Regions from separate parts of the Streptomyces sp. NPDC002853 genome, predicted to be linked through region 2. Evidence: riboswitches for the same ligand, from Rfam matches in the RefSeq annotation. Region 2 holds a riboswitch; the other holds the start of a gene.
What was found. Region 2 has a riboswitch for thiamine pyrophosphate ahead of thiM (hydroxyethylthiazole kinase). Riboswitches for the same ligand answer to the same signal wherever they lie in the genome.
Positions count from the first base shown of each region.

Region 1: it holds a riboswitch for thiamine pyrophosphate, as region 2 does, so the genes downstream of both, thiO (glycine oxidase ThiO) here and thiM (hydroxyethylthiazole kinase) in region 2, are expected to answer to the same signal.

Region 1 is NZ_JBSFUS010000001.1:10,638-25,346, forward strand. Features, by position in the region: gene thiE (thiamine phosphate synthase) at 1-492, opposite strand, end outside; gene ACWD02_RS00060 (Rv2175c family DNA-binding protein) at 578-943, opposite strand; gene ACWD02_RS00065 (NAD(P)/FAD-dependent oxidoreductase) at 1,009-2,175, opposite strand; TPP riboswitch at 2,359-2,471, shown strand; gene thiO (glycine oxidase ThiO) at 2,469-3,665, shown strand; gene thiS (sulfur carrier protein ThiS) at 3,662-3,889, shown strand; gene ACWD02_RS00080 (thiazole synthase) at 3,896-4,690, shown strand; gene pknB (Stk1 family PASTA domain-containing Ser/Thr kinase) at 4,782-6,752, shown strand; gene ACWD02_RS00090 (deoxyribonuclease IV) at 6,876-7,775, shown strand; gene ACWD02_RS00095 (DUF4396 domain-containing protein) at 7,875-8,411, shown strand; gene ACWD02_RS00100 (sulfite oxidase-like oxidoreductase) at 8,444-9,076, opposite strand; gene bfr (bacterioferritin) at 9,251-9,730, shown strand; gene ACWD02_RS00110 ((2Fe-2S)-binding protein) at 9,750-10,031, opposite strand; gene ACWD02_RS00115 (class II 3-deoxy-7-phosphoheptulonate synthase) at 10,178-11,530, opposite strand; gene ACWD02_RS00120 (SRPBCC family protein) at 11,566-12,495, opposite strand; gene ACWD02_RS00125 (TetR/AcrR family transcriptional regulator) at 12,547-13,134, shown strand; gene ACWD02_RS00130 (trp operon leader peptide) at 13,145-13,201, shown strand; gene ACWD02_RS00135 (anthranilate synthase family protein) at 13,315-14,709, shown strand, end outside.
Region 2 is NZ_JBSFUS010000014.1:60,251-74,959, reverse strand. Features, by position in the region: gene ACWD02_RS34065 (purine-cytosine permease family protein) at 1-448, opposite strand, end outside; gene tenA (thiaminase II) at 445-1,134, opposite strand; gene thiD (bifunctional hydroxymethylpyrimidine kinase/phosphomethylpyrimidine kinase) at 1,141-1,983, opposite strand; gene thiE (thiamine phosphate synthase) at 1,980-2,618, opposite strand; gene thiM (hydroxyethylthiazole kinase) at 2,840-3,610, opposite strand; TPP riboswitch at 3,667-3,792, opposite strand; gene ACWD02_RS34040 (DUF1360 domain-containing protein) at 3,948-4,493, opposite strand; gene ACWD02_RS34035 (catalase) at 4,746-7,256, opposite strand; gene ACWD02_RS34030 (iron-containing redox enzyme family protein) at 7,316-8,314, opposite strand; gene ACWD02_RS34025 (HemK2/MTQ2 family protein methyltransferase) at 8,465-9,151, opposite strand; gene ACWD02_RS34020 (hypothetical protein) at 9,705-9,974, opposite strand; gene ACWD02_RS34015 (hypothetical protein) at 10,134-10,394, opposite strand; gene ACWD02_RS34010 (hypothetical protein) at 10,637-11,425, opposite strand; gene ACWD02_RS34005 (hypothetical protein) at 12,083-12,709, shown strand; gene ACWD02_RS34000 (alkaline phosphatase PhoX) at 13,085-14,245, opposite strand.

The DNA.
Region 1 (14,709 bases), on a different contig from region 2:
GGTGCCCAGCGAGGCGGTGTACCGGACGAGGTCGAGTCCGGGGGCGTGCCGGCCGGGCTTGGTGGGGGTCGGCCAGCAGGGCCCCGTGCAGAAGTAGTCCACGCCGTCCTGCGTCGCGGCGGCGGCGGCCTCCGTGTCGGCGTGCGTGGAGCGGCCGATGAGGACGTCCTGGCCGAGCACGGCGCGGGCCGCGGGGACGGGCAGGTCGCCCTGGCCCAGGTGCAGCACGTCGGCGCCGATGGCGTGCGCGACGTCCGCGCGGTCGTTCACCGCGAGGAGCTTGCCGTGCCTGCGGGCCGCGTCGGCGAAGACCTGGAGGTGGTCGAGTTCCTCGGCCGCCTCCATGCCCTTGTCGCGCAGCTGCACGATGTCGACGCCGCCGGCGAGGACGGCGTCGAGGAACTCCGGGAGGTCTCCCTGGCGCTTGCGGGCGTCCACACACAGGTAGAGGCGGGCGTCGGCGAGCTGCTCGCGGGCAGGCTTGGTGGCCATGGAAAGGTCCCCCCGGTCGTCGGTGGCCTACGGGCCGCGTGTCCCGGGGGATCCGCGGCCCGTACGCAACGGTTTTCCGTTTCGGTCAGACGGCGAGCGCCTGGGCGCGGCGCTTCACCTCCGTGCCGCGATTCTCGCTCAGGGCCTGCGCGGGAGTCCCGGGCAGGGTCGGGTCGGGAGTGAAGAGCCACTCCAGCATCTCTTCGTCGGAGAAGCCGTCGTCCTTCAGGAGCGTCAGGGTGCCGGTCAGGCCCTTGACGACCTTGTCGCCGTCGATGAAGGCGGCCGGCACCTGAAGCGCGCGGTTCTCACCACGGCGCACGGCGATCAGCTGGCCCTCCTTGACCAGCTGGCGCACACGCGTCACCTCGACGTCGAGCATTTCTGCGATGTCGGGAAGGTGGAGCCACTCGGGGACGAGAGCATCAGTCTTTGCGTCAATCTCGGTCACGGGGTCAAGCGTATCTCCGGGCACCGACAGCGGCCGGGCAGAGGCCCCCGGTCACGGCGGCAGCGCTACGGCAGCAGTGCCTTCTTCAGCGGAATCGCGGGGTCCGAGGCCAGCTCGGCGGAGAGGCGGGCGCCCGCCTCGATCAGCTTGCGGCCCTGCGCCAGATCCCTGGGGCGGCCCACCGCGAGGAGGGCCACCAGAGCCCCCTGCCGCAGCCAGCACACGCTCCAGGCCGCCCCCGCCGGATCGCCGCGCCACACCAGCTCGTCGGCGGCCGTGTGATGGCCCGCGTACTGGACGAAGCGGCCGAACTGCTCCGACCAGAAGTACGGGACGGGGTCGTACGCCGAAGGGGTCTCGCCGATGATGTTCGCGGCCACCGTGCGCGGGCCCTGGAGTGCGTTGTCCCAGTGGTGGACGAGAAGACGCTCGCCGTACCTTCCCGAAGGGAACGAGGAGCAGTCGCCGACCGCGTACACATCGGGTTCCGACGTCCGCAGGTGGTCGTCGGCGAGGACCTCCCGGTGTGCGCCCAGGGTGATGCCGGAGTCCGCGAGCCAGCCCGTGGCGGGGCGTGCGCCGATGCCGACGACGACCGCGTCCGCGGGCAGCCGGGTGCCGTCGGTCAGGTGGACGCTGCCGGGCTCGACGCGGTCCACGCGCGCGTGGGTGCGCAGTTCGGTCCCGGAGTCGGCGTACCAGGCCGTCATCGGGGCGGCGACCTCCGCGGGCAGCGCCCCGGCCAGCGGTCGCTCCGCGGCCTCGACGACGGTGACCTGGCAGCCCGCCTCGCGTGCGGCGGTCGCGAACTCGGCGCCGATCCAGCCCGCGCCGACGACCACGATGCGGTGCTGCTCGGCGAGCACGGGCCGCAGCCGCTCGGCGTCGTCGAGCGTGCGCAGCAGGTGGACGCCGGGCACTCCGGAGACCCCGGGGAGCAACATCGGTTCGGCGCCGGTGGCGATGACCAGCGCGTCGTAGGGAACGGGTCCCGACGCGGTGTCCAGTTCGTGGTCCGCCGGGCGGACCCCCGTGACCTCGTGGCCCAGGCTCAGCTCGATGCCGAGCGCCTCGAAGTCGACGTCGAAGGCGGAGCCCTCCGCCTTGCCGAGCAGCACGGCCTTGGACAACGGCGGTCTGTCGTACGGCTGGTGGGGCTCCGCACCGATCAGGGTGACCGCACCGGCGAACCCCTGCTCGCGCAGGGCCACGGCGGTCTGCACCCCGGCCATCCCCGCGCCCACGACGACGACCCGGCGCTCTTCCTGCCTCCGCTGCTCACTCACCCGATCACTGTAGGACGGCGGGTGAGGCGCGCCTCAGGGCGCGACGGCGAGATCTCTGACACACCGTCACTGCTGGTGACCGCAGAGCTGCTCTACCTGCCCGGGGCACCACGGGCTAGGGTTGCCGTGCAAAGCACTCGCGGGAGCCCGGACGCACCGGGCTGAGAGGGAGGCTGGACGGCCTCCGACCGTACGAACCTGATCCGGGTCATGCCGGCGAAGGGAGGGGCTGGACACCCATGCATCCACGAACACCACCCCGTACGACGGACACGAGCGACGTCCTTGTCGTCGGGGGCGGCATCATCGGCCTGGTCACGGCCTGGCGGGCGGCGCAGCGCGGCCTGTCCGCCGCGGTAGTGGACCCCGAGCCCGGCGGCGGCGCGGCGCAGGTCGCCGCGGGCATGCTGGCCGCCGTCACCGAGCTGCACTACGGGGAGCAGACGCTGCTCGGCCTGAATCTGGCCTCCGCGCGGCGCTATCCCGAGTTCGCGGCCGAGCTGGCCGAGGCGAGCGGCCGCGATCTCGGCTACCGCGCGTGCGGCACGCTCGCCGTCGCGCTCGACTCCGACGACCGCGCCCACCTGCGGGAGCTGCACACCCTTCAGCAGCAGTCAGGGCTGACGTCGGAGTGGCTGAGCGGCCGTGAGTGCCGCCGCCTCGAACCGATGCTCGCGCCGGGCGTCCGGGGCGGGCTGCGGGTCGACGGCGACCACCAGGTCGACCCGCGCAGGCTCGCCGCGGCGCTCCTGGTGGCCTGCGAGCGGACCGGCGTGGTCTTCCACCACGCGTGGGCGGAGCGCCTCTCGGTGACGGGCGACCGGGCCACCGGAGTCGTCCTCGCCGACGGCACGGCCCTGGAGGCCGACCAGACCGTGCTCGCCGCGGGCAGCCTCAGCGGGCGCCTCGCCGGGGTCCCGGAGGGCGTCCTGCCGCCCGTGCGCCCCGTGAAGGGCCAGGTGCTGCGCCTTACGGTGCCGCAGCGTCTCGCGCCGTTCCTGAGCCGCACCGTGCGCGCCGTGGTGCGGGGCAGCCACGTCTACCTGGTGCCGCGCGAGAACGGCGAGCTCGTCGTCGGCGCGACCAGCGAGGAACTCGGCTGGGACACGACGGTCACGGCCGGCGGCGTGTACGAGCTGCTTCGGGACGCCCACGAGCTCGTACCCGGCATCACGGAACTGCCGCTGACCGAGACCCGCGCGGGCCTGCGCCCCGGCTCCCCCGACAACGCGCCGCTGCTCGGCCCGACCGCGCTCCCCGGCCTTCAGCTGGCCACCGGGCACTACCGCAACGGCGTCCTCCTGACGCCCGTCACCGGCGACGTGCTCGCGCACTGCCTGACCACCGGTGAACTGCCCGACGAGGCAAGGGGATTCACCCCCCAGCGTTTCGTCCGCGACCCCCGCACGCAGCGCTTCCTGGAGCAGCCCGCATGACTCTCCCGTCCGACACAGCCGTCACCGCCGTCTCCGTGAACGGAGAAGCACGCGACGTGGCCGCGGGCACCACGCTCGAAGCCCTCGTCGCCACCCTGACCGCGGCCCCGTCCGGGGTCGCCGCCGCGCTCAACGAAACCGTCGTCCCGCGCGCGCGGTGGTCCACCACCGAACTCACCGACGGGGACCGCGTCGAGGTCCTCACCGCCGTCCAAGGAGGCTGAACCGACATGGCAGACGACCCCTTCGTCATCGGCGGGCTCACCCTTTCCTCCCGCCTGATCATGGGTACGGGCGGTGCGCCGAGCCTGGACGTGCTCGAACGTTCCCTCGTCGCCTCCGGCACGGAGCTGACGACGGTCGCGATGCGCCGCCTGGACCCCGGGGTGCAGGGCTCGGTGCTCTCCGTCCTGGACCGGCTCGGCATCCGCGTCCTGCCCAACACGGCGGGCTGTTTCACCGCGGGCGAAGCCGTCCTGACCGCCCGCCTCGCGCGGGAGGCCCTCGGCACCGACCTCGTCAAGCTGGAGGTCATCGCGGACGAGCGCACCCTGCTGCCCGACCCGATCGAGCTCATCGACGCCGCCGAGACCCTCGTCGACGACGGCTTCACCGTCCTCCCGTACACGAACGACGACCCGGTGCTCGCCCGGAAACTGGAGGACGTGGGCTGTGCGGCGATCATGCCGCTCGGCTCCCCCATCGGCTCCGGCCTCGGCATCCGCAACCCGCACAACTTCCAGCTGATCGTCGAGCGCGCGGGCGTGCCGGTGATCCTGGACGCGGGCGCGGGGACGGCGTCCGACGCGGCGCTCGCCATGGAACTCGGCTGCGCGGGTGTGATGCTCGCCTCGGCCGTGACGCGGGCGCAGGAGCCGGTCCTGATGGCCGAGGGCATGCGGCACGGGGTCGAGGCGGGGCGGCTGGCGTACCGGGCCGGGCGCATCCCGCGGCGGCACTTCGCCGAGGCGTCCTCGCCCGCGGAGGGCATGGCCCGGCTCGATCCGGAGCGGCCCGCGTTCTGAGCGTCGCGTGCCTGTCACAGCTCGGCTGCAGTCGAGGCCCGAGCGCGCCCGGGCGGGCAGCGGTGTCAGCGGTGGCTCGTAGACTCCCTGCGTGGACACGACCCTTCAGGACCCGCTCGTCGGGCAAGTGCTCGACGGCCGCTATCGCGTGGACGGGCGGATCGCGGTCGGCGGGATGGCCACGGTCTACCGGGCCGTGGACACCCGCCTGGACCGCGTGCTCGCGCTCAAGGTCATGCACCCGACGCTGGCCGCCGACGTCTCGTTCGTCGAGCGCTTCATCCGCGAGGCGAAGTCGATCGCCCGGCTCTCGCACCCGAACGTGGTGGGGGTGTACGACCAGGGCGCCGACGGCGCGTACGTCTATCTCGCGATGGAGTACATCGCCGGCTGCACCCTGCGTGACGTGCTCCGCGACCGCGGCGCCCTGCAGCCGCGCGCCGCCCTGGACATCCTGGAGCCGGTCCTCGCCGCGCTCGGCGCCGCCCATCGCGCGGGCTTCGTGCACCGCGACATGAAGCCGGAGAACGTCCTCATAGGGGATGACGGCCGGGTCAAGGTCGCCGACTTCGGGCTCGTGCGCGCGGTGGACACCGTCACGAACACGACCGGCACGGTCCTCGGCACCGTCTCCTACCTCGCCCCCGAGCAGATAGAGCACGGCACCGCGGACACCCGGGTGGATGTGTACGCGTGCGGCGTCGTGCTCTACGAGATGCTGACCGGCGCCAAGCCGCACTCCGGTGAGTCGCCCGCCCAGGTGCTCTACCAACACCTCCACGAGGACGTACCGCCCCCTTCGGCGGCCGTCCCGGGTCTCGCCGTCGAGCTCGACGAGCTCGTGGCCTCCGCCACCGCCCGCACGCCCGACGTCCGCCCGTACGACGCGGTGGCGCTCCTCGGGCAGGCCAGGACGGCGCGCGCCGCGCTCTCCGTCGAGCAGCTGGACGCGGTGCCGCCGCAGGCCCACGCGGCGGAGCACGACAACTCCGACGACCGTACGAGCGTGATTCCGCGCGCGGGCCGGCCCGTGCAGCTGCCGCTCCCCACGGACGGCGACCAGGACCGGCAGAGCGGGCAGGACCGGCAGGACCGCCAGGACCAGCTCAACCGCACGAGCATCCTGGCGTCGCCGCCGCCCGCTCCACCGGCCGCGCCCGCCCGCAGGCGCCTCGATCCGCGCCGCCGCACGCTGACCGTGGTCGCCGCCGTCCTGCTCGCCCTCGGCCTCGGCGCGGGCGTCTGGTACATCAACTCCGGCCAGTTCACGAAGGTCCCGCCGCTCCTGGCGAAGACCGAGTCGGCGGCCAAGAAGCGCCTCGCCGAAGAGGGACTCGAGGTCAACGACGTCAAGCGCGCCTACAGCGACACCGACAAGCGCGGCACGGTCATGGCCACCGATCCCGAGGCGGGCGAGCGCATCCGTGACAACGACCGGGTGACGCTGACCATCTCGATGGGCCCCGAGATCGTGAAGGTCCCGAGCCTCGAGGGCACTTCCTTGGCCAAGGCGAAGGACGAGCTCAAGGACGCCGGGTTCGCTCCCGGGATGACGAACAAGGCCTTCAGCGATGAGGTCCGCAGGGGCTCCGTGATCGGCACGGACCCGAAGGCGGGCACCAAGCGCAAGGCGGGCTCGGCCGTCGCGATCATCGTCAGCAAGGGACCCGAGGTCGATGTCCCCGACGTGACGGGCGACTCCCAGGCCGACGCGACCTCCGAGCTGGAGGACCTGGGCCTGAAGGTCGAGATCACGAAGCGGGTCCACTCCGACGAGGACAAGGGCACGGTCCTCGACCAGTCCCCCAGGGAGGACCAGAAGCCGCTCGCCGAGGGCGACACGGTCAAGCTGACGCTGTCCAAGGGACCCGAGATGATCGAGGTCCCGGATGTCGAGGGCATGAGCGTGGACGAGGCCAAGCAGGAGCTGGAAGCCGTGGACTTCGACGTCGACGAGGACCGCGGGCTGCTCGGCATCTTCGGGGACAAGGTGGAGGACCAGTCCGTGGACGGCGGCGACAAGGCCCCCAAGGGTTCCACGATCACCATCAAGATCCGCTGACTCCTTGATGCCCTGGTCCCTTGATCCGCTGACCCGCTGACCCGCTGATCCGCTGATCCGCCGATCCGCCGATCCGCCGATCCGCTGACGGGAGACTCACGCGCGCGTGCCACTCTTGAGCGCGTGAGCAGCGACAAGTCCCCCAGCATCCCGTCCCGCGGCACCCCGTCCCGCAATCCCGTCGGCGGCCACGTCCCGGTGGCCGGCGGCCTCGCCTCCGTCGGTCTCTCGTACGCCCGTGACCTGGGCGCCGAGGCCGTCCAGGTGTTCGTGGCCAATCCGCGGGGCTGGGCCACGCCGCCCGGCAACCCGAAGCAGGACGAGGAGTTCCGCGCGGTCTGTGCCGCCGAAGGGATTCCCGCGTACGTCCACGCGCCCTACCTCATCAACTTCGGCTCGCACACCGAGGCGACCGTGGAGAAGTCCGTGGATTCCCTGCGCCACTCGCTGCGCAGGGCCCGCGCGATCGGCGCGCTCGGGGTCGTCGTGCACACCGGTTCCGCGACCGGCGGCCGGGATCGCGCCGTCGCCCTGCGGCAGGTGCGCGAGCGGATGCTGCCGCTCCTTGACGAGCTGACGCACGACGACGACCCGTTCCTCCTCCTGGAGTCGACCGCGGGCCAGGGCTTCTCGCTCTGCTCACGCACCTGGGACTTCGGCCCGTACTTCGACGCGCTGGACGCCCACCCGAAGCTGGGCATCTGCCTGGACACCTGCCACATCTTCGCGGCGGGCCACGACCTGGCCGGCCCCGGCGGCATGAAGGAAACCCTGGACCTTCTGGTCGACACCGTCGGCGAGGGCCGCCTGAAGCTCGTACACGCCAATGACTCCAAGGACGTGGTCGGCGCCCACAAGGACCGTCACGAGAACATCGGCACCGGCCACATCGGCGAGGAGCCCTTCCGCGAGCTGATGACCCACGCCGCGACCGAGAACGTGCCGCTGATCATCGAGACGCCCGGCGGCAAGGAGGGGCACGCGGCGGACGTGGCGCGCCTGAAGGAACTCAGGAGCGTCTAGCGACCCCAGCAACCTCAGAGATCCCTTGAGGAATACCCCCTAGGGGTATACGGTTCTTGCCAGGCGGCAGGAACCGTTGTCCGACGTTGGGGGATTCTCATGCAGCACGATCACGACACTCACGCCGAGCCCGCGCATCACGAGCACGAGCTCACGGAGCACCACGGGCACCAGCACGCGGGGCAGCACGGCATGGGCAAGGTCAGCTGGCGCATGGCGGCGCAGGCCACCCTCCACTGCCTCACCGGGTGCGCCATCGGCGAGATCCTCGGCATGGTCATCGGCACCGCGCTGGGCTGGGGGAACGTGCAGACGATGATCCTCGCGATCACCCTGGCCTTCTTCTTCGGCTACGCCCTGACCCTGCGCGGCATCCTCAAGGCGGGGGTCGATTTCAGGACGGCGTTCCGGGTCGCACTCGCCGCGGACACCCTGTCCATCGCGGTGATGGAGCTCATCGACAACGGCGTGATCGCGCTCTGGCCGGGAGCGATGGACGCCCATCTGGCGGACCCGATGTTCTGGTACATCCTCGCCATCGCCCTGGCCGCCGCCTTCGTGATCACCGTCCCGGTCAACAAGTGGATGATCGGCCGCGGCAAGGGCCACGCAGTGGTGCACCAGTACCACCACTGACGGAAGCCAGGACCAGGGCCCTTCTGGGGGCCCTAGAGCTCGGGGCCGCCCCCGGGCTCTTCCTGGTACGAGTAGCGCTGCTCGGTCCAGGGGTCGCCGACGTTGTGATAGCCGCGCTCCTCCCAGAAGCCGCGGCGGTCGGCGGTCATGTACTCGACGCCACGGACCCACTTGGGTCCCTTCCAGGCGTACAGATGAGGCACCACGAGCCGCAGCGGGAACCCGTGCTCCGCGGTCAGCAGCTCGCCCCCTTTGTGGGTGGCGAAAATCGTGCGCTCGTCCATGAAGTCGGCCATCCGCAGATTCGAGCTGAAGCCGTACTCGGCCCAGACCATCACATGGGTGGCGTCCGGAGCCGGCGGTGCGATCTCGAGCAGTGAGCGCGCGGGCACCCCGCCCCATTCGGCGCCGAGCATGCTGAACTTCGTGACGCAGTGCAGATCGCCGACCACGGTGGCGTACGGAAGGGCCGAGAACTCCTCGTGCGTCCAGCAGTGTTTGTCCCCGTCGGCGGTGGCCCCGAAGACCCTGAACTCCCAGCGCTCCGGGCGGAACTTCGGCACCGGTCCGTAGTGGGTGACCGGCCAGCCCCTCTGCAGTCGCTGCCCCGGTGGGAGCTCCGGCTCCACTGCTTCCCGAGATGCGCGATCCGCCGACTGACCCATGAGTCCATCCTGACAGACCCGGGTAGGTGGACGTGACCAGGAGGCCGCCGACAGGCGCCGGTCGGAGGCTGATTGGGGCAACTCCTACTAAGCATGCACTTACTGGACGGTCTCCCGTACCGGTGCAAGGATGCGCGGAACCTGCCCAGTTACCACGTGGAAGGAGCCTCTGCGATGCAGGGCGACCCCGAGGTCATCGAATTTCTCAACGAGCAGCTGACCGCCGAGCTCACGGCGATCAACCAGTACTTTCTCCACGCCAAGATGCAGGAGAACTTCGGCTGGCCCAAGCTCGCGAAGTACACCCGGTCCGAGTCGATCGACGAGATGAAGCACGCGGAGATCCTGACCGACCGGATCCTCTTCCTCGACGGCCTGCCCAACTACCAGCGGCTCTTCCACGTACGCGTGGGCCAGACCGTCACGGAGATGTTCCAGGCCGACCGGCAGATCGAGGCGGAGGCGATCGACCGCCTCAAGCGCGGCATCGAGGTGATGCGCGGCAAGGGAGACATCACTTCCGCGAACATCTTCGAGTCGATCCTGGAGGACGAGGAGCACCACATCGACTATCTCGACACCCAGCTCGAACTGGTCGAGAAGCTCGGTGAGCCGCTCTACATCGCGCAGCTCATCGAGCAGCCGGAGAGCTGACAGCGGGCTGACGAGCGGGCTAGGCGGCCTCGTCCAGGCTGGTGTCCATGGCCGCGTCCAGGCCGGTGAGCACGGGCTGCCCCTGGTCGGCCAGCTCCCTGCGGGGGCACGTGCCCCGGCCCAGGAGCGCCTGGATGCTGCGCACACACGAACCGCAGTCGGTGCCCGCCTTGCTGGCGGACGCTATCTGGCGGGGTGTGCAGGCACCGTCCGCCGCGTGCTGCTTCACCTGCGCCTCGGTGACCCCGAAGCAGTTGCAGACGTACACGCGGTTCACCTCCCGGACAGGATCAGGATTCATCGGCGGCGCCGTCCCGATTAATCGGTGAGGCTAACCTAACCTTACCCACGTCCCCGGGTCCACAAAAGCCCCGATACGCCGGTGGGGCACGGATCACATGGATCCGTGCCCCACCGTCGCGTCTCGCGGGAATACCTCGGGAACACCTACTGGTCGCGGTACATCTCCGCCACCAGGAACGCCAGGTCCAGGGACTGGCTGCGGTTCAGGCGCGGGTCGCAGGCCGTCTCGTAGCGCTGGTGCAGGTCGTCGACGAAGATCTCGTCGCCGCCGCCCACGCACTCGGTGACGTCGTCACCGGTGAGCTCGACGTGGATGCCGCCCGGGTGCGTGCCCAGACCCTTGTGGACCTCGAAGAAGCCCTTGACCTCGTCCAGCACGTCGTCGAAGCGGCGGGTCTTGTGCCCCGATGCCGCCTCGAAGGTGTTGCCGTGCATCGGGTCGGTGACCCAGGCGACGGTCGCGCCGGATGCGGTGACCTTCTCGACGAGCTCCGGGAGCTTGTCCCGGACCTTGTCGGCGCCCATGCGGACGATGAAGGTCAGGCGGCCGGGCTCGCGGTCCGGGTCGAGGCGCTCGATGTACTGCAGCGCCTCCTCCGGGGTCGTCGTCGGGCCGAGCTTGATGCCGATCGGGTTGCGCACCTTGGAGGCGAACTCGATGTGCGCGCCGTCCAGTTGACGGGTGCGCTCGCCGATCCAGACCATGTGGCCCGAGGTGTCGTAGAGCCGGCCGGTGCGCGAGTCCACGCGGGTGAGGGCCGACTCGTAGTCGAGGAGGAGCGCCTCGTGCGAGGCGTAGAACTCGACGGTCTTGAACTCCTCCGGGTCCGTCCCGCAGGCGCGCATGAAGTTGAGCGCGTTGTCGATCTCGCGCGCCAGCTGCTCGTACCGCTGGCCGGAGGGGGACGACTTCACGAAGTCCTGGTTCCAGGCGTGCACCTGGCGCAGGTCGGCGTAACCGCCGGTGGTGAAGGCGCGCACCAGGTTGAGCGTCGAGGCGGAGGCGTTGTACATCCGCTTCAGGCGCTCGGGGTCCGGGACGCGGGACTTCTCGTCGAAGTCGAAGCCGTTGACCGAGTCGCCGCGGTAGGTCGGCAGGGTCACGCCGTCGCGGGTCTCGGTGCCCTTGGAGCGCGGCTTCGAGTACTGCCCGGCGATGCGGCCGACCTTCACGACGGGCACGGAGGCCGCGTACGTCAGGACGGCGCCCATCTGGAGCAGCGTCTTCAGCTTGTTCCGGATGTGGTCGGCCGACACGGCGTCGAAGGCCTCGGCGCAGTCGCCGCCCTGAAGCAGGAACGCCTCTCCCTTGGCGACGGAGGCCAGTCGGGCGCGCAGCTGGTCGCACTCGCCCGCGAAGACGAGCGGCGGATACGACTCGAGGTCCGCGATCACATCGCGCAGAGCCTCGGCATCGGGGTACTCAGGCTGCTGCGCCGCGGGAAGGTCTCGCCAGGTGTTGCCACCGTTAGGGGTGGTCTTAGCGTTCACGGTCACCCCCACAACATTACGGGGTGATGTCCGCCGTCCATTCACCCGCTCACCAAGTGAGACGGACCCGACACACCCGAGCGTCGGCGCTCCAGCTCCCGCTCGCCCGCGCTCGGCGTCGCCAGGGCGAGCCCGCGGTGCGTGCGGCGCAGCATGGTCCGGGCCATGAACGGGTGCGCGCGCCTGACCACGCCCCAGTAGACCTTGGCGCGCGGGGTGTCGGCCCGGACGGCGGTGCTGAGCGTGACGTGCCGGTCGTCGACCAGGATCGAGGCGCGGGCGGCCAGGCCCGCGGTGTCCACTTCCAGGAGCAGTTCGCCGCCTTCGCGGGCGAGGACGGGGAAGGCGTCGCGCAGGATGCCGGTCCAGGCCTCCGGGTCGCGCGGCTGCCCGGGGAGCAGCTCCATGCGGTAGGCGTCCTGGTAGCCGGGGCGGTCCACGGCCGTGCGGATCAGCCGGGCGGCCTCCGGGGTCGCGACCGCCTCCGGGCGGCTCCACATGAGCCGGTTGCAGAGCCGCACCCTGGGCGACCACCGGACGGGGCGGGCGCAGCGGCCCGTCGCCGCCCGCTCGAAGTTGTCGAAGACCTCTTCGATGATCGTGTCGTGCAGGGGCCTGACGACGACGGGCCACAACAGGCGGTCCTTGCCGAGCGGCCGGATCTCCAGGACGTGGCGGACGCGGCAGCGTCCTTCCCCGAGCGGCTCGACGGACATCTCGTGGAAGCCGTTGTCCGGCGGGGTGAAGGCGAAGCGCACGCGCCTCCCCGGTTCGTACTCGGTGACGCCGTAGCGAACCGGGCCGTGGCCGCCGACCGCTCCCACGCCCAGTGGCCGGTCGAAGAGCATCGCCGCCCAGGCCGGCGTCGGGAAGACCGGGTCGTCCTCGGCGGAGAGCCGGTCGAGGAGGGCGCCGACCTCCTCCGCAGGAGCCTTGATCACACGCTCGTGTTCATTGCGCACCGTGCCCATCACGAACCTCCATACGCTGGCGTATGGTCGACCATACGGTACCGTACGGTCATGGTGCAACGGCAGCAGAAGAAGCCCACGGGGAAGCCCCGGCTGTCCGCTCAGGACTGGGCGGACGCCGCCCTCACCGCGATCGGCGAGGGCGGTCTCGCGGCCGTCGCCGTGGAGCCGCTCGCCGTCCGGCTCGGCACCACGAAGGGCAGCTTCTACTGGCACTTCGCCAACCGTGACGCGCTCATCGAGGCCGCCCTGAACCGCTGGGCCGAGATCCACACCGAGGGGACGATCCAGGAGGTGGAGGCCGAGCCCGACCCCCGGCGGCGCATCCGCCTGCTCTTCGCCGAGGCCATCGCGTCGGCCACCTCCGACCCCCTGGAGGTCGCCCTCCTCGCGACCGCCTCGCACCCCCAGGTCGCCGAGGTCATGCGCCGCGTGACCGAGCGCAGAGTGGCGTACGTCGCCGAGCTCTTCGCCGGGCTCGGCTTTCCCGAACCGGAGGCGCGGCGTCGCGGGCTGCTCGCGTACACGGTCTATCTGGGGCACGCGCAGCTCGGGCACGCGGTGCCGTCGGCGCTGCCCGGCCTCGACGAGTTCGGCGCGTATCTGGACGAGGCCCTGGACGTCCTGATGATGCGCTAGGGTGCGGGGCATGCACGCGCAGACGACCCGAAACTGGTGGTGGCCCGCTCATCCGGCGGCCCACTGACTCTGCGCGTTTCGAGACTCGCGAAGGCCGCCCGAGGGGCGGCCTTCAGTGTTTTCCGGACCCGGGTCCGGGGGGCGTGGCCGTTCCTCTCCGAGTGAGAAGGAACCGACCCGATGCATTCCACCCGTTCCCACCCGCACCTGCTCGATCTCGTCGACGACGACCGCCCGTTCGCCGTGCTCCGCCGCCGCACGCCCGGCCACGACCACGACACCGTCGAGGTCCTGATCGGCGCGGTCGGCACGTACGACCGGCTCGCCGACATCCCCGACGAGGGCCTCGCCCTGATCCCCTTCCGGCAGATCAGGGAGCGCGGATTCGACGTACGCGACGACGGCACGCCGCTCACGGTCCTGACCCCCGACGAGACGTACGAACTCCCGCTCTCCGAAGCCCTGTCGACGCTGCCCGGCCATGACGTGCACGTCGTGGACGGAGCCTTCGACGTCGACGACGCCGCCTACGGGGAGATCGTCGGGCGGGTGCTTCGCGAGGAGATCGGTCGGGGCGAGGGCGCGAACTTCGTCATCCGGCGTACGTACGAGGGTGAGATCCCCGGCTTCTCACGGGCGGACGCCCTGGCCCTCTTCCGCAGGCTGCTCGTGGGCGAGCGGGGCGCGTACTGGACGTACGTCGTGCACACCGGGGACCGGACGCTTGTGGGGGCGAGCCCCGAGGTGCATGTGCGGATGTCCGGCGGGACGGTCGTCATGAACCCGATCAGCGGGACGTACCGCTACCCGGCCGAGGGCCCCACGGCGGACGATCTGCTCGGCTTCCTCGCCGACGGCAAGGAGACCGAGGAGCTGTCGATGGTCGTCGACGAGGAGCTGAAGATGATGTGCACCGTCGGGGACATGGGCGGTGTCGTCGTCGGACCGCGGCTCAAGGAGATGGCCCACCTCGCGCACACCGAGTACGAGCTGCGCGGCAAGTCGTCCCTGGACGTGCGCGAGGTCCTGAAGGAGACGATGTTCGCGGCGACCGTCACCGGCTCGCCCGTGCAGAACGCCTGCCGCGTCATCGAGCGCCACGAGACGGGCGGCCGCGGCTACTACGCGGGCGCCCTCGCCCTCATCGGCCGTGACGCGGGCGGCGCGCAGACCCTCGACTCCCCCATCCTCATCCGCACCGCCGACATCTCCGCGGACGGAAAGCTGCGGGTCCCGGTCGGCGCGACGCTCGTACGGGGCTCCGACCCGGCGGGCGAGGTGGCCGAGACGCACGCCAAGGCGGCCGGGGTGCTCACCGCGCTCGGGGTACGTCCCGGGCGCCCCCGCGACGAGCGCGTACGCCCCGCCCTGGCCGACGACCCGCGGGTACGGGCGGCCCTCGACAGCCGACGGGCCGGGCTCGCGCCGTTCTGGCTGCGGATGCAGGAGCAGACCACCGAGCTGACCGGGCACGCCCTGGTGATCGACGGCGAGGACACGTTCACGTCGATGCTGGCGCATCTGCTCCGCTCCTCGGGCCTCACGGTCTCCGTGCGCCGCTACGACGAGCCGGGC
Region 2 (14,709 bases):
CCTGGCGGGCCAGGATCTTCAAGCCGGTGGAGATGACCACCAGTTCGAAGACGGCCCAGCCGACCATTTGCAGCACGTTGAGGACGGTGGGCAGGTAGGACGCCTTCGCGCCGAACAGGCCGCGCAGCAGCACCATCGAGGGCGCTCCGGTGCGGGCTCCGGTGATGGCAGCCAGGCCGAGGGCGAGGGTGCCGATCAGGGTGCCGACGACGGACGCGGTGACGGCGGCGGCGAACGACAAGGTCGGACTGCCGGTGCCCAGCGGGTCGAGGACGACCAGCATGCCGCTGAAGCCGAGCAGGCTGACCCCCAGATTGGCCCAGAAGGTGCCTTGGTCCAGGGCGGTCAGGATCTTGGGGGTGGGCTGGTCGAGGGTGAGCGGCGCCTCGTTCGCCGGGGCCGCGGCCGGGGCCGGTGGTGGGGTCGTGGGTTCGGTGGTGGTCGTCACTTCGCGAGCTCCGAAACCTGGGCGGGAGCGGCGCCAAAGGGCCAGGACTCCACGCGCCAGGCGGCGTCCCAGAACATCCACTCCCAGGTGGAGGCAGTGGTGAAGACCGTACGCATGCGTGCGCGGGTGGCCGGGTCGGCCTGGTCCGCGAGCCGGTTGACGATCTGTCGGGCGTGTTCGGTGGCGGCTTCGAACTCCTCGTCGGCGTAGGTGCCGATCCAGTCGCCGTAGGGATGGGCAGTCAGGTCGCCGGCCTGTTCGAGGAGCTTGCGGCCCACCTCGGCGTAGATCCAGAAGCAGGGCAGGACCGCGGCGGCCAGCTCCGGGTAGCCCTGGGTGTGGGCCACGGAGAGCAGGTAGGAGGTGTATCCGGTGCAGGTGGGGGAGGGGGTCCAGGCATCTACGTCGACGACGTTGGTCTCGTGCAGGGTGCTTTCGACGGCGACGGCGTCGTGGGCGGACTTCGCGAAGAACGCGATGTCTTGTGGCCGGTCCGCCTTCGCGGCGGCGCTGGCCAGCGCACGAGCGTAGTCGCGCAGGTAGAGGGCGTCCTGGGCCAGGTAGTAGACGAACTTCTCCCGGTCCAGGGTGCCGTCGCCGAGACCGGTGACGAACGGCAGCTTGTCGATGGCCGAACGTATCTCGGCCGTGGCGGTCCACAGCTCGTCGCAGAACGTCGTGGTCATGGGTGCTCAGCTCCAGTACTGGTGGAAGTGGTGGACGGGGCCGTGGCCGTGGCCCACCCGCAGGGTGTCGGCCGCGCGCAGGGCCCCGGTCAGGTAGTCCTTCGCGGCGCGGACAGCGGTGTTCCAGTCGTTGCGCTGCGGGCGGAGGGCGGCGATGGCTGCGGAGAGGGTGCAGCCGGTGCCATGGGTGTTGCGCGTGTTCACGCGAGGCGCGGACAGCTCGGTGACGCCCGCGCCCAGGACGCCTGTCGCGTCAGAGGTGTCAGTGGCGTCTACGAGGATGTCGACGGATGCTGCGTCGTGTGTGTGGTGGCCGCCCTTGAGCAGGACGCGCCGGGCGCCGGCCTGGAGGAGTGCGCGGGCCTGCTCGACGGCGTCGGTCCGGTTCTGTGCGGCGGCGATGCCGAGGAGGTCGCAGGCCTCGGGGAGGTTGGGGGTGATGAGGTCGGCGAGCGGCAGGAGGCGCTCGCGCAGCACTGCCACCGCATCGGCCTCCAGGAGGCGGTGGCCGCTGGTCGAGACCATGACGGGGTCGAGGACGACGTATCGGGGGCGGTGCCGCTCCAAGGCGTCCGCGACGGCTGCGGCGATGGCGGCGTCGGCCAGCATTCCGATCTTGACGGCGTCCACCCGGACGTCGGCGAACAGGGTGTCGAGCTGCTCGGTGACGAACGCCGGAGGGACGGCATGGATGCCGGTGACACCTTGGGTGTTCTGCGCGGTCAGGGCGGTCAGAACGGCTGTTCCGTAGGCGCCGTTGGCGGAGAACGCCTTCAAGTCGGCTTGGATCCCGGCGCCTCCGGAGGGGTCGCTGGCGGCGATGGTGAGGGCGATGGGCGGGCTGATCACGCGGGGACCTCCTGGCGCAGGATGCGGACGAGTGAACGCGCTGCGGCCTCGGGGTCGGGCTGCCCGCAGACCGCGCTGACGACAGCGATCCCGGCCGCACCACTTCCCCTGACCGCGGCGGCCTCGGACAGGCCGATCCCGCCGATGGCCACGCACGGCAGCGGGCTGGCCCGGACGATCCGGGCCAGGCCGCCCAGACCGAGCGGGGCGTCCGCGTCCGGCTTGGTGGACTGCGGGAAGACCGGACCGACACCGAGGTGGTCGACGGCATCCGGTATATGTGCCAGTTGCTCGGGACGGCTGACGGACAGGCCGATGTAGGCATGGGGACCGAGGCGGCGCCGGGCGGTCACGGGGGAGACATCCCGCTGCCCCAGGTGGACGCCGTCCGCGTCCAGCCGGACCGCCACATCGAGGCGATCATTGACGATCAAGGGGACACCGGTGCCGGCGAGTTCGGCCTGGATCGCCTGGCCGAGCGCGAACAGCGTACGGGCGTCCGCGTCCGGATCGCGCAACTGGACAGCGGTGACACCGCCCTTGACGGCGGCTGCCACGGTGGCGGCGACACCGCGGTCGCCGCAGAGTCGGGTATCGGTGACGAGATACAGCGATAGGTCAAGTGGTGGTCGCATGGGTTGCTCCTTGGGGGTCGCCCGGCCGGGGAAAACCGCGGGAAACGCAGCGGGAGGTGCGGGGACAGAGAGGGTCCTGACGCGCAGGAACTTGAGATATCCGCAGGGGTAGGTCTGTGTCTGCGAGGGTGCTGAGGTCGCACCTCAGGTCGGGCGGGGGCTGTTCAGCAGGTGGTGTCCAGGCCGACCGATCGGCGCGGACCCCCACAACACGCTTGATCTCAGCGCAGGTTGAGAGCCTCGGCGAGCCGGTCCGGGCTGAGCTCGTACAGCGCGTCGATCAGTGCGACCGCGAACGTGCCGGGCCCCGTCGAGCGAGTGGCGGCGTTCTCCGCGGCCACGGTGAGCAGGCCCGACGCGGCAGTGGCGGCCAGCAGCGCGTCGCCGGTGACGGCGGTGCAAGCGGCCACCAGGGCGCCGAGTGAGCAGCCGGTTCCCGTCACCCGTTGGAGCAGCGGGTGCCCATTGGCTACTCGCACCACGCGCGTCCCGTCCGTGAGGACGTCCTCCGGGCCGCTCACGGCGACCGCGCAGCCGTAGCGCCGGCTCAGCGCGAGGGCTGCGGCCAGCGCCGCCTCGGGGGCGTCCGTGCTGTCCACGCCGCGCCCGCCGGAGCCGCCGCTGTCCAGGGCCAGGATCTCGGAGGCATTGCCGCGAATGACCGCTGGGGGTGCGCTATCCAGGAGTTCGTGGGCGAGGCCGGTGCGCCAAGGCAGCGGACCGACCGCCACCGGGTCGAGCACCCACGGGCGTCCGGACCCGGCCGCTTCTTTGACCGCGACGCGCATCGCCTCCGCCGTCACGGACGTCACCGTCCCCAGGTTGACCAGGACGCTGCCGGCCACTCGGGCCAGTGCTCCGGCCTCTTCCGCGCTGTGCACCATCGCCGGGGCGGCCCCCGCGGCGAGCAGCACGTTCGCGGTGAACTGCGACACCACGACGTTGGTCAGGCAGTGCACGAGGGGTGCGGAGGACCGCAGAGACGCGATCACGTCCGCCACGGCATCACGGGGAACGGCAGGGCCGTTTTGGGCAGATATGGAGGCAGTATCCATCGTCAGCACTCTTCCTACGCCGGCATTACCCGGTCCAGGTTCATGCGGTCGGCGGAAAGGGGAGCAAGTCCCGTCCGCCCTCTCAGCCCGGCTACTCCCGAGCTCCCGCGGTGGTCACCACGCAATGTACCTCCCTCGGGAACGGGAGTTCGCACTTGGGGCCGACGACGACGCGACACGGCTCTCTTGGAACGGTGTCGTGGAGCACCACCACCCTCGGTCCCTCAGTACGCGCCTGGCCCCGCCGGCGCGGCGAGGAGGCGCACCTGGAGGGTCACTCGGCGTTCTTCTGCAACAGGCAGTCGTACCCCAGCTGCAGGGTGTCGGAGATCGCCAGGGTGGTGAGTCCGCCCGTCACGGTTCGGGTGGCACCCGGCCACAGCAGGTGGGCCCCGGTCAGGGTGGTGGTCACCCAGACGCTGAGGCAGAACGGGCAGGTGACCAGTTCGCCCACGGTCGACCTACGAATCCCTCCGCGGGGGGATTCGCTCACCTCGGCGGGGCCGGTCGCCGACTCGTAGCGTGTGAACAGCGCCCGGAGCGGGCTTGTGACGGTTCCCTTGCTGAGCAGTCGGCTCAGCCGGAACACGGCGGTCGCCGTCAGCAGGATGTCCAAGGGTTCGTGGCGGTCCGGCAGGTCGGTCTTCCGCCGGGCGACCACCGCACCCCAGGCGGCTGTGTACGCGGCGAACGCGACTACGGCACCGGCATGCCCTCGCAGTTGGCGGTCCTCACTCGGCGCGTACGCGCGGCCGACGCGCCGGAGGGCTTCCCCGATCCGGTGGACACGGGTGTCTTCCGGGTGTGCATCGCGGTTCACGACATCCTCCGTCGGATGGGGCGGTGGTTGATCTGGTCGGGTCGGTGACGACCCATGTATCCGTCATGACCCGTAGGAAACGGTGCGGGCGGCCTGCTGGGCAGTGAGTGCGCTGTTCGTGCGCACCGACCACACCCGATTCCAGTTCCGTCGGTACGAGGGCCAGGACTGGGGGAGCAGAGACGGATACGCCCGGGGGAGGGCCGGGTGGTGACACTGGGTGCCCGGCGCCTCCCCGCGCTCGAAAGGGGGTCAGACCTTCGTCGGGAACCGCTCCCAGGCTCGGTGCGCGCCCATCAGAGCGGTCAGTTCACCGAGGACGCGGGCGCCGGTGGCGCCGCTGATGACGCCCGGTGCGTCCGCCGCGATGCCCGTCGCGGCCAGGGCGGTCTCCGCGCCGGCCCAGCCGCCGATGGCCTTGCCGTGGCGGAAGGCTTCCGCCAGCAGCAACAGGACCCGCGGGTCGGTGACGGCGGTCTTCTTTCGGGCGGCGTGCTTGCGGCCCTTTCCTGCCTTTGCGTCCCTGGCCGCGAACGCGTCCGCGCCCGAGCCGAGCGGGCCCGCCAGCAGCAGTGCGTCGTACTCGACCGAGCGGGCGGTGGCGTAGGTGCGCTGCACGGTGAGCGGGTCGCCGGAGGTGTCCAGCTTGCCGCCGGACGGGGCGATGACGAGGGGCACCATCCCGGCGTCGAGGATGTCCTGACGCACTTCCCGCACCCCGTCGAGGTCACAGTCGGCGTCGGCGACAATGCCGATGATCCGGCCGTCCAGCGGCCACGTGTGGCCGACCTGGGAGAGGGCGGGGCTCGGGGTGGGGTTCGCCAGCTTCACCGTGGGTGCCGGCACGGGCAGGCCGAGTCCGGCCGCGACCTGCTCGCTCAGCAGGGGGTCGATGTTGGCGAGCACCTGCAGCGCCCGCTCCTTGATGGCCTGCTCGTAGCACTTGCCCAGTTCGAACGTGTAGGCGGCGATGATGTGTTCGCGCTCGATGTCGCTCATGCTCAGCCAGAACAAGCGGGGCTGGCTGAAGTGGTCGTCGAAGGAGGCGGGAGCCTCGCGGACCTTTCGGCCCTTCGGGACCGTCACCGGCCGCTCGACGTAGGCCCCCATGTCTTCCCCGGCCATGAACGGACAGCCACCGTCGAGGGAGTTGGGCTTGTACGGGGCCGCTCCGCGGTGCACGGCCGTCTGGTGCATGCCGTCGCGCAGCATGTCGTTGACGGGGGCGTGCGGGCGGTTGATCGGCAGCTGGGCGAAGTTGGGGCCGCCGAGCCGGGTGATCTGGGTGTCGAGGTAGGAGAACAGGCGACCGGCCAGCAGGGGGTCGTCGGTGACGTCGATGCCGGGTACCAGGTGGCCGACGTGGAAGGCGACCTGCTCGGTCTCGGCGAAGAAGTTGCTGGGGTTGGCGTTGAGGGTGAGCAACCCGACCGGCTGCACCGGGGCCAGTTCCTCGGGCACGATCTTCGTCGAGTCGAGCAGATCGATGCCCTCAAACGTCTGGTCGGCGGTGTCGGGGAACACCTGGACGCCCAGCTCCCACTGCGGGTAGGCGCCGGCCTCGATCGCGTCGGCCAGGTCGCGGCGGTGGAAGTCCGGGTCCACGCCATTGGTGATCTGCGCTTCCTCCCAGACCAGGGAGTGCACACCCAGCTTCGGTTTCCAGTGGAACTTCACCAGCGACGTCGCACCGTCGGTGTTGACCAGGCGGAAGGTGTGGACGCCGAAGCCCTCCATCATGCGGTACGAGCGCGGGATGCCGCGGTCCGACATGTTCCACAGAGTGTGGTGGGTGGCTTCGGTGTGCAGGGTGACGAAGTCCCAGAACGTGTCGTGCGCGCTCTGTGCCTGCGGGATCTCCCGGTCGGGGTGCGGCTTGCCCGCGTGGATGATGTCGGGGAACTTGATCGCGTCCTGGATGAAGAAGACCGGGATGTTGTTGCCGACCAGGTCGAAGGTGCCTTCAGCGGTGTAGAACTTCGTGGCGAAACCGCGGGTGTCCCGGACGGTGTCGGCGGATCCACGGGAGCCGAGGACGGTGGAGAAGCGGACGAACACCGGGGTCTCGACGCCCTTGCCCAGGAAGGCCGCCTTGGTGACCGCGGAGGCGGTCCCGTAGCCCTCGAAGACGCCGTGCGCGGCGGCGCCGCGGGCGTGGACGACGCGCTCGGGGATGCGTTCGTGGTCGAAGTGGGTGATCTTCTCGCGCAGGTGGTGGTCCTGGAGGAGGACCGGGCCGCGCGGGCCCGCCTTGAGGGAGTGGTCCGTTTCGTACAGCCGGGCGCCCTGTGCGGTGGTCAGGTAGGTCTCGCCCTGTGCCATGTACTCGGGGTCCGCGGCGGTTGCCTGACCGGTCGGACTGACGGTGGCCGGGCCGCTCTGGTCGGGCTTGGGCGGCAGCGGGGGGCGCGGGGTGGTGGGCTCGGCGACCGGCGGACTCTCGGCGCCGGGTTTGCCCGGGACGCCGTCGGCGGGGCCGGTGCCCGGGGTCAGGGCGTCGACGGCTTTCTTGGCCACGGCCTTCAGGGGAGTGCGTTTGCGCCCCTGCTTGGGCTTCGCCGCCGCTGCCGACTTCTTGGCTGCCGATTTCTTGGCGGTTGGCTCTTTGGTGGCCAGCTTCTTGGCCGTCTGCTTGGCGGCGGTCGGCTTCTCCGCCACCGGTGGGGTCTTCTTGGCCGTCTTCTTTCCCGCGGGTTTGCCCGCGGCCGTCGCAGACGAGGCGGTCTTCTTCGTCAGCTTCTTGGCAGGTTTCTGGCCCGGCATGCGTTCTCCAACCGTGGGGGGTGCGTGAGGTGCAGCTGAGGGGGGCGATGTTCAGGTGTTCAGGGGACGGTGTCGCCGATCGGTTCACGCAGGGCCGTACGCCCCTCGCGCCAGGCGGCGAGAAGGTGCTCACCCAGCCGGCCCTCCAGGAAGCCGGTTGACCGGATGCCGAACGCGATGTCGGGGGCGAGCGCGGGCTCGTCCTCCAGGAGGCCGCCGATCACGTCGCGTCGTACGACTTGCTCATGGACGGCGTCCGCTTCCACATGCTCTTCGTAGAATCGCAGGGCAGTGGGCCCGGCGCCTGCCTTGTGCAGCGCCTGGGCGAGTCGGCGGGAGCCGGGGGGTGAGGTGATCTCGACGGTCGCGAAGTGCCCGACGAGGGCCCCGCGCAGTCTGCGGTGCAGGCCGAAGAGGGACATCTGGTTCACCGTCGCCAGGGCCTGAGCCGGAGCCGCGTCGAGGTAGCGCCCGTACGTGGTCTCCAGGCCGAGGTCGGCCATCAAGTCGGCGAAGAGCTGAGCGTGGATGTCCTCCGCGCGCCCGCCGCCGAACTCATCGAACTCGATGGCGACCATGGCGGCTTTGGCGCGCCCGCGCAGCCGCGGCACGACCCACAGATGGGGGTCGGCTTCCTTGAGGTGGTAGAGCGAACGCAGGGCTGCGTACTCGCGCAGTTTCCAGAGTTCACCGCCGGCCTTGAGATGGTGGCTGACGCTGTGACCGTCGTCGCCGACAGGTTCGACGAGCAGCTCTCCGACCGCCTCGTCCACGCTCGCGGCAATCGGCGTATCGGCCCGCAGTGCGGTGAGGAAGCGGTGCTCGGCCGCGGCCCGGACACGCAGCAGATCGGGGTCCCATTCGCAGAGCTCACCGACGCCCTCGAAGCCGCGGTAGTGCAGCTCGTACAGGAGGTAGAGGCAGAGCTGTAGGTCATCGCCGTACGGCTGGGCGCGGGCGACGTCCTCGGGACCGGGCAACACGGCGCTTTCGCCGGCAAGGGCGCGCAATACGCGGTGGGAGAGGTCCCCGCGCGGGGCGGGGAGGGCCGGAGCCATGGAGCAGGGCTGGTCGGTGACGGTCACGGCCGATGTGCCTTCCTGCGGGGGGCGGTGCTCGTGTCCGGAGCCGGGTTCCCCATGCCGGGCCGGACAGGCGTCCGGTGGCTGGAGTCGGGTGACCGTGACCCGGCGTGCGCAGTCCCTCGGTCAGCGCTTCTCGGCACGGATGATCACCAGTTCTTCCTTGTCCTCCCCGGGTCCGAGCAGCCCGCGCTCGCGCAACCAGGTGAGCCGCTCCCGCATGACGGGACCGAGCGGAACATACGCGCGGTCGCTGACTGCGGACCGCAACCCGGCCTCCCTCAGGCGTCGCAGGCTCGCTTCGGGTCCGCTGACCGCGGAGTGCACCAGCAGGAGCGTCCCGCCCGGACGCAGGGCCCGGGGTGCGGCTTCGCAGATCCGGTCCAGGAGGACGCGGCCGTCGGGGCCGGCGTTCCAGGCGCGGGCGGAGCCACGGTTGGGCAGGACCGCGGGCGGGGCCGGGACATAGGGCGGGTTGCTGACTATCAGGTCGAAGGTGCGCCCTGGCAGGGCATCGAGGAGGTCGCCACGGTGGACGGCGACCCGCTGCCGGGCGAGCAGGGCGTTGAGACGGGCCGTGAGGACCGCACGGCGGGAGATGTCGACGGCTGTCGCATGGGCCCCCAGCCGGGCGGCATGGGCGGCCAGTACACCGCTGCCCGAGCACAGATCGAGGACGTCCAGACCGGCCACGTTCTCACGGTGCATGGCCTCGGCCAGAAAATAGCTGTCGGCCTGCGGGGCGTAGACCCCCGGAAGCCGCAGAACTCTGCCAAAAACCGGTCGGCGGCGAGGGGCGTCGACGGTGGTCACAGGGCCTCCATGCTGATCAGGGCGGTCACCCACCGAGCCCCACGGGGGCAGCTTCAACAATCCAGACTCCGCCTGTTACCGGCGTACCACCACTTGAGGACCAGCCCGTCCAAGCCGTCCCACAACGCGTGGCTTCCCCCGGATGCCCCCTTCGGCCTGTCACACACCTTTCGCCGCATCCGCATCCGCTGCACCACGACCGCGGCGCACTGCGCCGCGCTGCGCCGGCCGGAGAGGCGGGGCGTCGACGAGCACCGCCAGCGGGCCGGCATGCGGTGAGGGGTGCGGGGTGCGGGGTGTGGCGACAGGCGCTTAACCTGCGGAGTCAGAGGCAGAGGCGGGCGGTGCGCCGCCGTCCCGACAGCGGCCGCTGTCTCCCGCGGCTGCACAGACAACAGGCGCTCGGCTGGGAGTTCCCGCCCAGCCGAGCGGCGCGCGCGGGCGACCATCATCGGTGCCGGTCGCGGTCCGTTCGCCCTGGCGTCTTGTCCACACCGCCGCGCCCGCCACCGCCAAGTCTCGATCGACCTCGGTCGGACAAGCACACGCGGTGCTACTCGAGATGCCCGGCCGCCTCTTTCACCCGGGCTTCCGTGTCCTGCCTGGGCTCGCCGTGGTTCTTGGCGTACTCGGCGACCGCGCTCTGGACGTCTCGCGTGAGAACGCGCCCCGCTCGCCACGCCGTCTCGTACGTCCGTGACTGCTGCTCGGACCACGGGTGGAGGGTTGGTGGACCGTACTGGTCGCGCAGCTGTTCCGCCTGTGCGTGCGCAGCGTCAGCGGCGCGCTGCATCTGGACCAACTCTTCGAAGGTGGGGGGCACAGAGGCTGATGGTAGGGCGGGCACGACGAAGCCAACGGCTACGACCCGCGCGGAACGGCTCCGTGCGTCTGGGTAGGAACGACGTTCACCCTTGACGCCGGGGTCTCTGATCCCGCGATTCAGGACGCGGCGCCCCGGACTCTCGGGCCTTCTCGCTGGTCACGTTGCTGTTGCCTTGAGGGCGACGGGGTGTGTGGCCTGTTCGGGGATGAGGCCGAGCGGTTTTCCGGTCGAGCGCTCGGCTGTACGGCGGGCGAATTGTCCGGCGATGTTGGCGGCGGGCTGGATCTCCTCGCGCGGTGTGCTGTGCGGGACTGTGGACGGTACGTGGGGTGGAGAGGCGAACGCGGCGACGGTGGGCAAGGCGCTCGCTGCGAGGGCGGCGACGACGATCAGAAGGGCTCGGACGTGGGCGGACACGAGGGGGGAGAGACCTTTCAGGCAAGGAGGGAGTGGTTGGTGCCTGCGGTCACGGCCCATCCGGTCGCTCATCCGGTTGAGTCCACCGTGCGCGGGCGGGCCTCGGCTGTGGCGAGCACGTCGGGACATCGCAGGACACCGCAATCCTGGCGAGGAGCCCGGCAGGACGTGCAGCGCGTGTGAGCACGTCCCTCACTCCGCGTGATGCATCGTCCTGCCGGGGGTTGGGGGTCCGGGGTCGGTCAGACGGCCGGGGCGGGCGCCGGGAGCGGGACGGCGGTCGGGTCGGTGGCCGGTGCGGGCTTCGGGACGTCGGGCTTGACCGGGTCGGTGTCCGGGGCCGGCTGCGGGTCGGGCTTCACGTCGTCGTCCGGGGTGGGCTGGGGGTCGGGCCGGACGTCGTCGTCCGGGGTCGGCTGCGGGTCCGGCACGGGGTCGACTGCCTTGTCCATCCAGGACTTGAGGGACCCGTTCGGTGACAGGGACAGGTGCATGCCGTTGTGTTCACCGGAAGCCGTACGGCCGTTGGCGTCCAGGGTCCCGGCGGCGGTGACGGCCTGCCAGTGGGTGGGTGAGAGCTTGTAGACGCGGGCCATGGAGCCGTCGGCGAGGGTGTCGTTGCGGACGTGCTGGCGCTTCTCGGGCTGAGGCTTGGGCTTCGGCTTGGCCTTGTCCATCCAGGAGGTCAGCGAGCCGCTCGGAGTGAGCTTGATGTGCAGGCCGTTGTGGTTGGCGTAGGCGTTCTTGCCGTTGGCGACGAGAGTGCCGCCCTTGGGGCCCGCGATGACGGCCTTGGCCTTGTGCTTGCCGAGCTTGTAGACCTTCGCGGTGGAGCCGTCCCGCAGCTTCACTGTCTTGACCTTGGCCTTGGTCTTGGTCTTGGAGTGCGCGATGGACTCGACGGTGATGCTCGCCGGGCTGGTGGTGTGGGGGGCCGTGGCGGCCATGGCGCCGGACGCGGCACCGAGGCTGATGCCTGCGGTGGCGACGACGGCGATGGCGGTGGTGCGCAGTGTGCGAGCGGTACGCATGGTGAACGGGGCCCTTCCGGGTCGGCTTCAGTGGGGATGCGTGGCCGCTTCGGTGCGGCGACATCTGCGAAGTTACGCAACTCACATCAAGACCGGACGTAAAGGATGTAACAGTCATCACACGCATTTCCCGCAAAATCTCCAAGAGGAGTGCGCTGTAGCGCAAAGGTTTACTGATCAACCTTGCAGGGGTGCCCTGACCTGCGGAAATGGCCGTGCGCCTGCAAGAGCGGGAAGGCTCAGTGAAACGTTCACCAGGCGGCGGCGACAAGCTCGCCTGCTCGCTCGCCCGCTGCAAGAGACGACCGCCAGACTCTGGCCCCGGCCTGCTCTCAGAAGCGGTGGCCGAGCGACGCTGACTCAGACCCCGTGGCGGCGTGTGCGGGGGCGCCGCACACCGCACTACACCCGTGACGGGCGTGCCTTCTTCATTTCGCACGGGCCGCGAGGTGTCAGCGCGCGGAATGTCCTCTTCCGCGGGCCGGGCCATTCGAGTGTTCCTGCGGACAGCGCGGTGGGTGGGAAATCCCTGCTCGGACCGGCATTTGACGGAATGGGGGCGATCTCCGTATCCGGCTTGCGTTCTTGGCGTCGAGTAACTTCTGGCGACCCGGGTATCGGAAGTGCCTGAAGGAATCTCGGAGAAGGGCGGAACACATGTCCGTGGGTCTCGGAATCGTCTTCAGCGTCGTAGTGGTGCTCATCATCGCGCTCGCGCTCGCCCCATCCGTGTCTCGGGAGCGTGCCGGGAGTGTAAGAGACCGGTTTGGGCCGGAACTTGACCGCGCTGCCGCGCACCACCACGGGGACACCAAAGCGGCGGAACGTGAACTGAAGGCCCGGGTGCGCCGGTTCGGAAACCTGCGCCTTCGCCATCTGACACCAGCGGAACGCGAGCAGTACGCCGCACAGTGGGGCGAGCTGCAAAGCACGTTCGTCGACTGCCCCGGCGTCGCAGTCGCACAGGCCAATCGCCTGCTGTCGAGCTTGGCTGCTGCCCTGGGTTACCCGGCAGATTCACACGCACGGCAGGTCGAAGCGCTGTCCGTCCGCCACCCCCGACGCGTTGACGGCATCCGGCAGTTGCACCAGGCGGCGCAGCAGGCTGCCGCCGGAGGTGGGGTGGCCGAGGAGATGCGTCAGGCTTTCGTCGCCGGCCGGTTGCTCTTCGACGAGCTGCTCGCGACGCATTCGCAAGAGGCCAGTGGGGGCAAAAAGCGGGCCCGACGCTTGGCGAATGTCCCGGCGCAGCGTTCGATCGGCCGGACACGCAGCATTGGCTGAGTAGCGAGAAGGGCAGGGTGGGCGCAAGCCTCCCAGGGGCGCCACCACTCGCTGCCAGATCGTCGACGAAACACGACAGCGCGAGAATTAAAACGGAGATCGACACCTCGAAGAAGTAGGTGCCAAGTTGGGCCAGGTCATTTCGATGGCCTGGCCCAACGCGTGCCTTGCAGGGCAGCCACGGGCCGCCAAGAGGTTTCTCATTGACGGCATAGGGCGCGGCGCGCGTACAGCAAATAGGAGAACGTCAAAGCGCTGGTGTGCTCGAGCAGCAAGTAGGCACACGGCAGCACAGTCTCATGCAGTGCTGGGACGGGCCAGCCTCCGTGACGTGAGGCTCGCCCGTCCTTGGCGCTACTTGTGGTGGTGGGCCGGTCAGTTGCGGAAGGGGCCCGTGACTTCGTAGGTGATGCCGCCCGATGAGGAACCGCTCGTGCCGCGCTGGCTGGAGAAGTAGAACCGTTTGCCGTCCGGCGAGAAAGCCGGTCCGCAGATCTCCGAGGACGACTGGCCGTTGATGCGCAGGAACGACGCGACCACGTCGTCGGGGGTGATGAGACAGATCTCCATGTTGCCCCCGTCCTCGGCGATGTACAGGTCGCCGTAGGACGAGCCGGTGATGTTGTCGACGCCGGTCAGCGGGGCTCCGCCGCCGACGACCAGGTTGTCGTCGTAGGCCAGCTCATAGGTGTTCGCGGCCAGGTTGAGCTGCCAGACGCGGCCATCGCCCTTGGTGGTGAACCAGACGGTGTCGTTGGCGTAGTGGCAGCCCTCTCCGCCGTTGAACAGCTTGGCGCCGGAGACTTGGTCGCGGGTCGGGGTGGGCGAGCCATCCGGGTCGGGCACGGTGGCCCAGGTGAAGCTGCCGGAGGTGGACGATCCGGCCTTGAGGACCTGGAGTGTGCCCGCTGACAGGTTGCCCCACGTGGACGGGACATACCGGTAGAAGCAACCGTCCGACGCATCCTCGGTCAGGTAGATCACCTTGCGGACCGGGTCGGCGGCCGCTGCTTCGTGGTTGAAGCGGCCCATGGCAGGGTGGCGCACCGCGGCTTTCACGCCCCACGGGTCGGTCTCGTAGACGTAGCCGGTGCTGACCTCCTCGCAGGACAGCCAGGTGTTCCACGGGGTCTTCCCACCGGCGCAGTTGCGGTTGGTGTTGGACAGGATCCGGTACGAGTCGGTGATGGAGCCCGTGGAGTTGAACTTGATTGCGCCCGCACCGCCGGTGGAGGAGATCTCCGAGTTGGAAACGTAGATCCAGCCCGTGCCGTCGGCGAAACAGGCGCCGCCGTCGGGGGCGTCGTGCCAGGTGTAGGCGGTGGAGCCGACCTTCTGGCGGGACCGGGCGATCACCCGGCTGGTGAAACCGCTGGGCAGTTGGATGCCGTTTGCGTCGGCCCCGCCGAGCGCACCGTAAGGGCCCGGGCCCTTCTGAGCCGGCGCCGCGTAGGCCGCGCCCTGCATGAGGGTGTAGCCGAATGCCGCTGCTGTGCCGCCGACAACCGCTCCACGCAGGAAACTACGACGTTCCACTTGATCACTCCAGGGGGATCGTGACCGTCCCGGCCGCTCCGGTCGGGCGGCGGGGTCGTGAGGGTGCTTCCGGAATCTATGTGTCCCGGATTGACGGTGAAGCAACGACCGATGACGCGCAGGCGTCTTCCGTCGGCTTGTTGCGCGCCCCCTGTGGCCGGAATCTGTTGGCCTGGCCTGGCGCGCCGTAGTCAGCACGCGGTCGCCCTGGCTGTCCCAGGTCGAACTGACACTGTGACCGTTGCGAGAGCGGGCGTAGAAGGCTGGACGACGGAGTCCGGAGCGAGTTCGGCGAGGCCCTGCCTCGCACCTCGTGGTGCGCGGGGGCGGCGACGGGGTCGGGCACCCGCTCCCACTGCGCGCGCCGATCTAAATGATGTGCCGCAGCGCTCGGTATGAAAGTCGTACGGCCCAGACAATCGTTCCGGCATTCTGGTGATTGGCTGCGTGCCGCGGGGCGTGCA